DNA from 2 places in the Paraburkholderia sp. RL17-337-BIB-A genome. Region 1 is predicted to be linked to the other one. Evidence: predicted binding sites of a transcription regulator. Region 1 holds the regulator's gene; the other holds the start of a gene.
What was found. The regulator LexA, encoded in region 1, represses DNA repair genes until DNA is damaged. The targets are predictions, from matches to a motif close to ACTGTATNNNNATACAGT.

Region 1 (5,807 bases):
GGTTGAGGCCGGCGGCTCTTTTTTCGGCCGCCTGGCTCGCCAAAAAGCGCGCCCCGGGGGGCGCGCTTCGTGGCGGGGTGATACCTTGCGCGCCGAACGGCGCGGATCCAGCTGTCTATTGCTATCCGCGGCTAAGCGCGGCTTACTGCGGCGAGTAGATCGAATCGAACACGCCGCCGTCGGCAAAGTGCGTCTTCTGCGCGTTCGCCCAGCCGCCGAACGAATCGTCAATCGTGTACAGCTTCAGCTTCGGAAACTTGGCCGTCAGCTCAGCCGGTACCTTGTTCGAACGCGGACGGTAGAAGTTCCGCGCGGCGATTTCCTGACCCTGCTCGCTGTACAGGAAGTTCAGATACGCTTCGGCCACCTTGCGCGTGCCGTGCCTGTCGACCACCTTGTCCACCACCGCAACCGGCGGCTCGGCCAGAATACTCACCGACGGCACGACGATTTCAAACTTGTCCGGACCAAATTCCTTCAGCGAGAGGAACGCTTCGTTTTCCCACGCAATCAACACGTCGCCGATACCGCGTTGCACGAAGCTGGTGGTCGCGCCACGCGCGCCCGAATCCAGCACGCCGGCGTTCTTGTAGAGCTTGCCGACGAAGTCCTTGGCCTTCTGGTCGTTGCCGCCCGGCAGATGTTCAGCATAGGCCCATGCGGCCAGGTAGTTCCAGCGCGCGCCGCCCGAGGTCTTCGGATTCGGCGTGACGATCGACACACCCGGCTTGATCAGATCGTCCCAGTCCTTGATGTGCTTCGGGTTGCCCTTGCGCACCAGAAACACAATTGTCGACGTGTACGGCGAGGCGTTATCCGGCAAGCGCTTTTGCCAGCCCTTGTCGACCAGACCCTTGCTAGCCAATGCGTCGATGTCGTAGGCGAGCGCCAGCGTCACCACGTCCGCCTGCAGACCGTCCAGCACCGAGCGGGCTTGCGCGCCCGAGCCGCCGTGCGACTGCTTGAAGGTGATCGTCTCGCCGGTCTTCGCCTTCCATTCCTTGCCGAATGCCTGGTTGACGTCCTGATACAGTTCGCGCGTCGGGTCGTACGACACGTTCAGCAGCGTCGTGTCGGCTGCATGTGCCTGCGCCATGACGCCGAGCGCCGCTGCCGCGCCGAATGCGAGCGCCGCGATGAGTTTTTTGGTCTTGCCTGCCAGCCCCGTGCCTTGATGATTCATTGCCAACTTTCTCCGCGTGGTGGTCCGCTGAAACAGCGTGTGGTGTTGTTTTGCGTCGCGGTCACGTGCACATGAGCGCCAACTCGGAGCCCAGTCTATCGAAGGGCTTTCATCATTAAAAATAATGTTTCCTCATTCTTTAATACGCAAAAGTGGTAATGACGGCTGGATAAGGCGTTGCGGCACGAAAACGGCTGTTTAGACGTCGGAATCCGACGCTCGAACGCCACCCTGCGTCACGAACTTAAAGTAAAGCTTGAATTGCGCGGAATACTGTATAAAAATACAGTCACCTGTTCATCCATACAGTAGCCCCATGACCAAACTCACCGCACGACAGCAGCAGGTTTTCGATCTGGTCCGCCGGGCCATCGAACGCACCGGCTTTCCGCCCACCCGCGCGGAGATCGCCGCAGAGCTGGGTTTCAGCTCGGCCAATTCGGCAGAAGAACATTTGCGGGCGCTGGCTCGCAAGGGTGTGATCGAACTCGCGGCCGGCGCATCGCGCGGCATTCGCCTGCTAACGGGCGCGGAAGATTCGCCGTACCAGTTCACGCTGCCGCACGCCAGCATCATGCAACTGTCGTTGCCGCTGATCGGCCGCGTGGCCGCGGGTAGCCCGATCCTCGCGCAGGAACATATCTCGCAGCACTACGCGTGCGACCCGGCGCTGTTCTCGAGCAAGCCGGACTACCTGCTGAAGGTGCGCGGACTGTCCATGCGCGACGCGGGCATCTTCGACGGTGACTTGCTCGCGGTGCAGAAAAAAACCGAAGCCAAAGACGGCCAGATCATCATCGCGCGCCTTGGCGACGACGTGACGGTCAAGCGGTTGAAGCGTCGGCCGAACGGTATCGAGCTGATTGCCGAGAACCCCGATTACGACAACATCTTCGTTGAAACCGGCAGTGCGGAATTCGCGCTCGAAGGTATCGCCGTCGGGCTGATCCGTCCGGGCGAGTTCTAACCACTCGCTCCTGCGCCGCCCCGAAGCTGGCTCAAAAGCTGCCTGAGGGCTGCCTCAAAGCGGCCCCCAGCCGCCCTTGCCACCCTCGAAACTGCCTCAAAGCTGCCCGAACGCTGCCCCAACGTTGAATCGCCTGGAGAGACTCATGGAACGCCTTGCCCGCCTGCTGCCTTTTCGCCAGTTCGGTCGTTTGCGCCATTTGCGCAAGCTGGTGCCCTGCTCACTGATCGAGCCGTCCTCGGCCAGTGCTCCGTCGCTGTTCGACGCGCCCGCCAGCGGATCGAGCTTGCCGTCCTCGTTGCCTGCATTTGCTCGCGTGTCGTTGAATTCAGGGCTGAATACGGCTGAACCGGCGCGTCGCGCGCCGGTACGGGTCTATCACGGGCCGTCGCGGCTGATCATGGTCGGCACGGTCGACGCCGTATGCCGCATGATCGATCGCTGTATCGCCGACGAGGCCAATGTGCACGGCGCGGTGTTCGAGGCATGAGCAGCACTGGGCGAGCCCTCCGCTCCAATGCCGTTGTGCGGCGCGCGGATATGCAGCTATGCGGCGCGAAGTTTTTTCGGCTGCCGTACCGCCTCCACAGCACATCGTCTGGGATCGTTTTCGCGTGGCCGCGGTCCACGTTAGATCACACCTGACGGAGAATCCCACTCGATGGCAGTTTCAACACGCACCAGACGCAGCGCAACCCGGCCTCTAATCGTCACATTGATTGTGATTGCGGTGATCGCCGCATTGGGGTTCGGTTACGCGTCGCCCTACATGGCGCTGAATAACCTCAAACGCGCGGCGGATGCGCGTGATGCGCAAACCGTCAATGAATACGTCGACTTCCCCGCCTTGCGCGAGAGCCTGAAACAGCAGGTCACCGGCTTGTTATCGCGGCGGCTCGACGCGCATGGCAGCGGCAATCCGTTGGCCGCCATTGGCGCAATGATCGGCGTGGCCTTGATCGGTCCACTGGTCGATGCTTATGCAACACCCGACGGCGTTGCGGCTTTGCTGAACGGCATACCGCCGCGCGGCGATCCGGGCGAGCGGCCGCCGGCGCCGCCTGCCGCTGGAAATTCGCCGGACGCCGCGGTGCCTGCATCGGTGCCTGCAGCCCCCGCCGCGGGCAATGGTGTAAACAGTGCGGCCAATAGCGGCCATAGCGGCGAGAACAGTGCAACGCCACCGCAACCGCCGCAGACAACCGCGGGCTATCGCAGCCTGAACGAGTTCGTCGTCACCTATCAACATGGTGCTGGCGATGCGCGTTATTCAGCGATCTTTCGGCGCGAAGGATTGTTCACGTGGAAGCTCAACGCGGTCAACCTGAACGAGTGATCGTTTGGCGAGCGCTATTGCTTGAGCGAATCACCGTTTGGCCGAACGGTCGCCCCTAGACGAGCGAACGTTCAGCGCCCTGGCACCAGGTGGTCACATCGCCAATTCAGTCCATGTGGCCCGTCGAGTCCAGCGCACGCCCTCCGCCCCGACCTGCGTCAGGCAGCCGCCGCTTGCTGCTGTTCCTGCGCGGAAGAACACGCCACCAGAATGCTGCACGAGACCCGGTCAAGCAGCGGCGTATTGCCTGCGCCCATCCACCATCGTGACAGACCGGTGCGGCAACGGTGGCCGACCACCACGAGATCGACATGCAATTCGTTGGCAAGGTTGGCGATCTCGTCGATTGGATGGCCGAACGCAAAATGCCCTTGCGCGGTCACGCCGCGTTCGGTGAGCCAGTCCACCCCTTCCTGCAAAATGTCGCGGGCTGTTTTTTCGAAGCTTCCGCACGCCACGTCGGTCAGCAGGCCCGCGCTTTGCGCAATGCTCGAGCGCATGTCGACCACCGACAACAAGTGCGTTTCCGCCTTCAGATCCAACGCCAGGTCAGCGCCGCAACGTAACGCTTTGCGGCCTTCGCGCGAGCCGTCGTAGCACAACAGGATTTTCTGGTAGCTCGCCATGATTTCTCTCCCATCCCGCGAGGGGCGCGGTCTGAATCAATCATGGTGCGCCGCAATTCAGGTTGCAAGGGATGGAAAACGCTAACTGCGCCCGAAACAGGTGCGCGCTACGTCGTGGGCCAGTCTGGGCCGGGTTTGAATCATCGATGGACCTATTGTCGCAGCGCAAGAAACGCCAGTCCGCGCAGCCGGCGGCGGTCAACACTGCGCTGCCGATGCCATAGAATGGGCGGCCTCAGGGCCCCAGGGGTCCTGGCGGCGTTAGCGGCCATTTGCGTGTTTTCCGGAGCCTCGATCGATCCATGTCTGAAGCGGCCATTGAATTCCACCAGGTTAGAAAAAGCTACGGCGAAAAGACGGTCGTCGACGGACTGTCGTTTCATGTGAACGCCGGCGAATGTTTCGGCCTGCTCGGTCCGAACGGCGCAGGCAAGACCACGACGTTGCGCATGCTGCTCGGCATCGCCGCACCAGATGCCGGCACGATCCGCTTGTGCGGCGAGCCGATTCCCGGCCGCGCGCGCGTGGCGCGAGCGCGGGTCGGCGTGGTACCGCAGTTCGACAATCTCGATCCTGATTTCACGGTCCGCGAAAACCTGCTGGTGTTCGGCCGCTACTTCGGCATGAGCGCCGCGCAGTGCCGCGCGATGGTGCCTTCGCTGCTCGAATTCGCGCGCCTCGAGAACAAGGCGGACGCGCGCGTGAGCGAACTGTCGGGCGGCATGAAGCGGCGCCTCACGCTGGCTCGCGCGCTCGTCAACGACCCTGACGTGCTGATCATGGACGAGCCGACCACCGGCCTCGATCCGCAGGCGCGCCATCTGATCTGGGAGCGGCTGCGCTCTCTGCTCGCACGCGGCAAGACCATTCTGCTGACCACGCACTTCATGGAGGAGGCCGAACGGCTGTGCCACCGCCTCTGCGTGATCGAGGAAGGACGCAAGATCGCCGAAGGTGCGCCGAGCGAGTTGATCGCATCCGAGATCGGTTGCGATGTGATCGAAATCTTCGGACCCGACCCGGTCGCGTTGCGTGATGAACTCGCGCCGCTTGTCGAGCGCACCGAGATCAGCGGCGAGACGCTGTTCTGCTATGTGAACGATGCCCAGCCGGTGCACGCCCGGCTCAAACAACGCGCCGATCTGCGCTATCTGCATCGCCCGGCGAATCTGGAAGATGTATTCCTGCGTCTGACCGGGCGCGAGATGCAGGATTGATGCGAATCGACAACGGCTCAACTCGCATCCCTCTACAGCTATAACGACACGGCAGAGAGACACACAATGGACGCACGCACTTACGACACCCACGGCGAGACACCGTTGAAGCAGGAAACCTTTGCCGCCTTCCCTGCCAACGCCGTCAACTGGATTGCGGTGTGGCGCCGCAACTATCTGGTCTGGAAGAAGCTCGCGATTGCTTCGATGTTCGGCAATCTCGCCGATCCAATGATCTATCTGTTCGGCTTGGGCTTCGGGCTGGGTCTGATGGTCGGACACGTCGACGGCGTGTCGTATATCGCATTTCTGGCGGCGGGCACGGTGGCATCGAGCGTGATGATGTCGGCCAGTTTCGAGTCGATGTATTCGGGCTTTTCGCGCATGCACGTACAGCGCACGTGGGAGGCGATCATGCATACGCCGCTGACGCTCGGCGACATCGTGCTCGGCGAGGTCATCTGGGCGGGTAGCAAGT
Region 2 (5,807 bases), 1.6 Mb from region 1:
TAAGCTGAGTTCCCTCAACATTGTGTTGACGGACAGCGGTGGTAACAACGTCCTGTGTCAGCAACAGACGCCGGACAACGATAACAACCTGACCAATGGTGCGATGTGCATTCCATTCAGCCCGCTTAAGCCGAACGCGACTTACACGGTGCATCTAACGGGTGTGTTGGCCTCGGATTTGGCGCAGGCAAGTCCGATTAATCTGACCTGGACGTACACGACGGGTCACGTGACTTTGAGCAACGAGATGGGTGTTGTACCGCAGCCGCGCAAGCTTCCGCAGTTCTAAGTTTGCGTACGTTAGCACGAGGTGACCGATTCCAGGTCAGCGGCTACCTCCCTGTAGCCGCTGTGAGGGTGCCTGACCGGCACATGTCGAGAACGAGTTTTTTGTAGAGAGCAAAGCTTGATTGAAGGGCGAAGATGACCTTGAATGTATTCGAGCGTTTGCCAGCTACGGCGTGCATAGCATGCATGGTGTTCTCCTGATAGGCGCACCGGCTGATTCCGGGCGTGCTCACTATCGCTGGAGAATCGCCGGCCGCCTATGACAATGTTTTACCACGCCATGGCATGGGCCTCAAAACTTGTTCCCATCCGACGCCTGCATGGCGTTGAGCCGAGTGGACCAAGCCTCGAGCTCCTCGACGCCTACCGATGCTGTCAATTAGCGAGCGGTCATTCGTGACCTTCTTGAACCACTTCTGAAGAACCGGTCCCGGTATGTTTTCTGATGACATGGCTTCCCCGAGGTGTGCCGCTCGCAATCAACTTTGAAAAATCAGCTTGCACCCAGAAGATTATGCGTGAATTGCCGTTAACGCGGCCAGCCACCGCGCGATACAAAGCGGGCAACCAGGCGAACGACTTGCCTCGCTCCGGCCGACCCGGCCGACTTGGAAATTAACAATAGAGGAAACTTTCAGATGCAAGAAACCCTTTTGTCATTGGCTGTACCCGTGTTCATTGCGGGCGTCGCCATTCTTATCGTGACGACGAGCATGAAACGCATGAAGCGCATGCGGGCAAAGAACTACCAGTGGTATCGCGCGACTTATCCGGAGGCTGTTCTGGGCAAGCGTGTTGCCTGCCATAGCTGTGGACACGACCGCATCCAGGTTCGTAATGTCATGCAACGAACCTTCATGCGCGAGCACTTCTGCGGCCAATGTGGCGAGAGTCTCTACTACAGCCCGGAAGGAAAGGCCTAGCCTTGGGAACGACAGTAGGTGACCACCATGACCTCAATTATGCTGGCTGCCTATGAAGCGCCGGTGTATTGCGCACTAGAGGCGCGGAAGCTTCTGTCCAATCCGTACGTCCAACAGACGATGCCGCCCGTGGACCGGCTTTCGTTCAAGGCGTTGCGCGATATTCTTGAGCGCTTCGAGGATGCGCGCCCGCCCACCACCGCGCCCTTGAGGCAGCCTGCGGCGTTTGCCGTGCCTGCCGTTGCGAAGGCCAGTGTCGTTGCAATCAAGGCGATTCTTATCGGGTTCGCTTTCATTCGACGATTCTCAGAGGTTGGATTTCTCGGATGTGGCGCCTTCCAGGGTCGTTTCAATACCCGCGCCAATCAAGACGCTCGCGCCACTCGTGCCCACGCCATTCCTGACGGCGCCATTCACGTTCACGCCACACGCGACGTTCGCGCAATTCGCGGGCTCGCCAGTCGTCGTCAAGCGAGCAAACAAAAAAGCGGGCCTATTAAACCGACTTATGTTTATCGAGAGCCTTCTTGAGAAAGAACTCGATGACGCTTACGCCTGCGAGCTGGAACAAAAGACGGTCGAGGCGTGCGAGTGTGATTCCAGCCTTTTCGCAGACCGTGCGCAACGCAGACTCAACCGATAGGTAGACGGCATCATTCCCTTGCACCTGAGAAGCCGTAAGGGGAAAAGCGAGGTGGTCGCGAAATACACCTACAACGCGGGTGTCCAAGGCGATGACGTCTTGCGATAAATGGGTCGAAATCATGAAGTCTGACGCACTCTTCAAGCGGAATCGGGGGCATCGGGTCATGAGCGCGGTACGTAGTTTTTCCCGTGGCATAGAGGCCGACAGACCTTTGAGCAGGACGACGCGGGTGCCTTGGACAATCGTAGGCGTAACGACCATTTCACGCAGCTTCTTGGCAGTCTTGGCGGGGAAGCGGCATGCGCTAGCCTTTCGCAAGACTTCGGCCATGTACTTCTCGTCAAACCCTACTTTGGACCACTTCCGAAGTGACGTCGCCTCCTTGAATGCAACGAAGTCATCTGCGTTTTCAGCTCTGGCAAGTTCTTCCATACCGCGGGCGCCACCCATCACACAGACTTGCGAGACAAGGCGATGCCAAAGGTCTTCGCTGCTATTCTCTGTCGGTGCCGGCATTTTGACGCTAGAAGCGAGCGCTTCAATCCCATACAGCAGCATGGATTCGCTGCGTCCGGAAATTGTAGTTTCGACGGTCCCGTTCTTATGGCTTGTAGTATTCATCTTTAGTCTTAGGCTTGCAGGTTCATACTGCCGACATCGCTGGCTAGGAGGTGTTCGGATAGTGGCTCGCGACTCAGGCAGATTTGGGACAGTCGCGGTACCGAGACAACGCGAACCCGCGCGTCACTTCGAGAATGCACTGTTACATCGCCTCCAGATTTTGGCAACAATGGGAGACGCGTATTGAACCGTCATTGCAGAAGTAAATAGCTGCTCGGGCCGCGCATCGCGTTCATCGTTAAGTTCATGCTCTACGACCGCGCGAGCGATTTCACGCGCCTCGGCGACAACTTCAATCCGCTCAAGCCAGCTTGCCGTCAGCCCGTTCCGCTGCAGCCAGATACGCGTGGACTCCACAAGGTGGTCATTGCTGAGCCAGTCCCCTTGCAACGAATAGGCTGCCACGTCGCTGACCGCGAGGTAGCAGCGAAGCACTGACTTGTGCGCGTCTGTGAGCAAAGGCAACCCGACGATGTCTTCAAACATGGCGCCCTCCACGCTGGGCAGTATCGGCTACGGGCATGAGTGTCCGTGCAGTTTCTGAACAATCGAATTTTGCGCCCGCTGGCGTCGGCGTGGCCGCTTGAGAAGCTGAATCCGGCGGCGACGCGCGCCAGTGCGCTGAATCGGTGTAGGATACTGTACATCCATACAGTATTTTCGGCAATCATGACAGCAACCGCGCCCGCCCTTGAAAGCATCCATCCATCCCTGTGGCGGGCTTCCCAGCTTGCCCGCGGTCGCGGAAATGCCATCGACACCGGCTATCCCACGCTTTCGGCGAAGCTTCCGGATGGTGGCTGGCCGCTGGGTGGACTGGTTGAGCTGCTTGTGCAGCAAGGCGGCGTCGGCGAACTCCGCCTCCTCCAGCCGGCATTGAAGTTGGTCGGCACACGTAGCATCGCGCTCCTGCAACCGCCGCACGTGCCCAATGGTCTTGGTCTGGGCTACATTGGTGTGCCGCCGCAGAAGCTGATGCACGTTAAGGCCAGCAAGACCGCCGATGCATTATGGTCCGCCGAGCAAATTCTTCGAACCGGGAGTTGCGGCGCTTTGTTGTATTGGGCCCAGCATGTTCAAGCTTCGTCGCTGCGCCGCCTGCATCTTGCTGCGCAGTCTTCGGACACGCTTTTCGTTATGCTGCGGCCGCTCGCTGTCGCGCAAGACGCGTCGCCCGCGATATTGCGACTTGCTCTAAAGCCCGCCGCGGGAGGCCTTACCGTTGAAATAGTTAAGCGTCGTGGTCCCGTCAGTATCGAACCACTTAACATCCAATTGCAACCGACACCTGTGCTTCTATCGCCACGGGGCCGCACCGTCAGGCCAATTGCTCCAGTGGCCGTTCCACGTGTCCCGGTGGAGCTGGCGCATTGAGGTCAATCAAGCAGCGACGGCTGCTGGTCGCCGTCAATCGGTTTCGGTTGCGGCGCTCTTGGCGGCACCGGAAACGCTTCTGCATGCATTTCCTCAGCCGGATAGAGCTGCAGGAATGACCTCGCCTCGTCTGTACTTCGACACGAGAGCCAGTCCTCATACGCGTCTGGCCGAACAATGACCACGGACCGCTTCTCGTCGCTAGGTTTGTGGAAGCGCCGCATGAGCGGGTGTTCATCTGCGTTCACCGTGAGCATAGTGAACGATACTGAAGCGGCGCCCTCAGGCTCGTCCCATACGCGCCACAAGCCAGCTATTGCGGTTGGCTGATTGCCAGCAAGGCGGATGCGCCAACGTACGGCTTTTCCCGTTTCATAGTTGGGCTCAAAAAATGCCCGACAGGGGATGAGGCAAAGCTGCAGTCGATTCCATGCACTGCTGAAGCTGCGCTTTTCACCGACCGATTCAGCACGCGCATTCATCGTGTCGAACGCCTTGACGTGCGGCGGAATTCGTTTGCGCGGCACCATGCCGAAACTGGCGCCGTCGGTCTTCAGGTCGTTGTCGACGCGTCGGAATATGGGAGCAATGTAGTCCTTGTATATTTCGCCTCTATAGTCAAAATCTGGCGATGGAAACATGCTGAAGGCGTCGAAGCGTTCCGCCGGATTGTTTGACTCGTAACTTGTGCACACCAGGTCGCCCTCCTTGGAAAGAACATGATATTCCACCTGAGCGATGTTCCCGTCCGCCGGCCATCGCACGCGAGTTATTCAATCGGTTTTACATTAGATATATGTATACGTAGTAGCAGTTAACAAGCACGCGTTGCTTCTGTGGACAACCGCCAAATCCGCATTGCAGTCAGACGGTTGCTGAACAGATAACTGTTTGTACGGGTTTTGAGAATGCGCCGGGAGGTTTGCATAACTCCGGTAACTTTCCCCGGCGTCGCCAGTTATCCAAAATCCACCCACAGCAATCGTGGCTGGCTATACCGAGGTTGTCCATATGGCGCTGTGGACAACTTCGTCACCGGCCGGCCACCCACTGGTCGAGACGCGACGCGCGGCATAGTCCGGTCATCGACAATAGTAGGAGCAACCACAGTGGCAAGCCGACCAAAAGGAAAGCGCGATTCGTGTGACGATGGCATCCAGATTTTGCGATTTCAATCGCAGCCGAGGATTTGGCCATGTCCGTACAAAAGAGCGACGGGCGCGGCGAACGTGTCCAAGTCTTGTAAAACAGGAACAAGCAAAGTGCTGGTGAGGACCAACGCCAGTAAGAACGAAGGCCACCCATCGGGTGGCCTCTTTCATTGCACGGTTTGCGCGTCGATTAGTCCGGGTACAGCGGAATGCCGTCCTCGTCTTCGTCATCCTGCTCGTACTCGGAGCAGATTTCGGCCGTCACATCTATTTCGAACCGAACGCGGGCCAGCAGCACCTTGAGCGGGATGCCGTAGCGCTGGCCCAATTCGCCGGCCTGCCATCCAGCCGCCGGAATGCTGGCATGCCGGAAGGACTGCATCTCGCTGAAGCCCTGAATGAAGCCGAGCACCCACTCCGGGTCGTGCGTGGACATCGTGAAGGCGTCCGGGGCGTCATCGGCGACAAGGCCGGCTTGGTAGCCGAGGTCGAAGAGAGTGCCGCTCATTGCGTGTCCTCCCCCGGAAAGAGTTCCGTCTTCGGGTCCATCCCGGCTGCAACGGCCATGAGCCGATGCTTCTCCGCGACGACCCGGTCCGACTCGACCGCGCCCCGCCAGAGCTGCGTCTGTACCGCACGGCACGCGAAGTAAACGTCGCGAGCGCTGGGCCCGTTACCATAGCCGGCGCCAGCCTTGGCTTTTTCAAGCGCCAGCGGCAGGTTTTGCGATTGGCCAGGCTGCTTCAGGACGTAGCAGTACGTCAAATAATACTCGATGTACGACTCATCATTTGTCCACGTGCA

Region 2: a site for LexA is predicted at 3,117-3,134, ahead of imuA (translesion DNA synthesis-associated protein ImuA). Genes of this name have one in related genera too.

What each region holds. Positions count from the first base shown of each region.
Region 1 is NZ_JARESY010000001.1:2,619,503-2,625,309, forward strand. It holds gene P0D84_RS11770 (sulfate ABC transporter substrate-binding protein) at 143-1,183, opposite strand; gene lexA (transcriptional repressor LexA) at 1,500-2,150, shown strand; gene P0D84_RS11780 (hypothetical protein) at 2,296-2,640, shown strand; gene P0D84_RS11785 (DUF2939 domain-containing protein) at 2,812-3,486, shown strand; gene P0D84_RS11790 (universal stress protein) at 3,645-4,112, opposite strand; gene nodI (nodulation factor ABC transporter ATP-binding protein NodI) at 4,415-5,329, shown strand; gene P0D84_RS11800 (ABC transporter permease) at 5,396-5,807, shown strand, end outside.
Region 2 is NZ_JARESY010000001.1:4,224,487-4,230,293, reverse strand. It holds gene P0D84_RS18875 (CAP domain-containing protein) at 1-289, shown strand, start outside; gene P0D84_RS18870 (hypothetical protein) at 927-1,211, shown strand; gene P0D84_RS18865 (hypothetical protein) at 1,239-1,742, shown strand; gene P0D84_RS18860 (hypothetical protein) at 1,708-2,478, opposite strand; gene P0D84_RS18855 (hypothetical protein) at 2,602-2,964, opposite strand; gene imuA (translesion DNA synthesis-associated protein ImuA) at 3,148-3,852, shown strand; gene P0D84_RS18845 (SOS response-associated peptidase) at 3,855-4,547, opposite strand; gene P0D84_RS18840 (hypothetical protein) at 5,194-5,511, opposite strand; gene P0D84_RS18835 (hypothetical protein) at 5,508-5,807, opposite strand, start outside.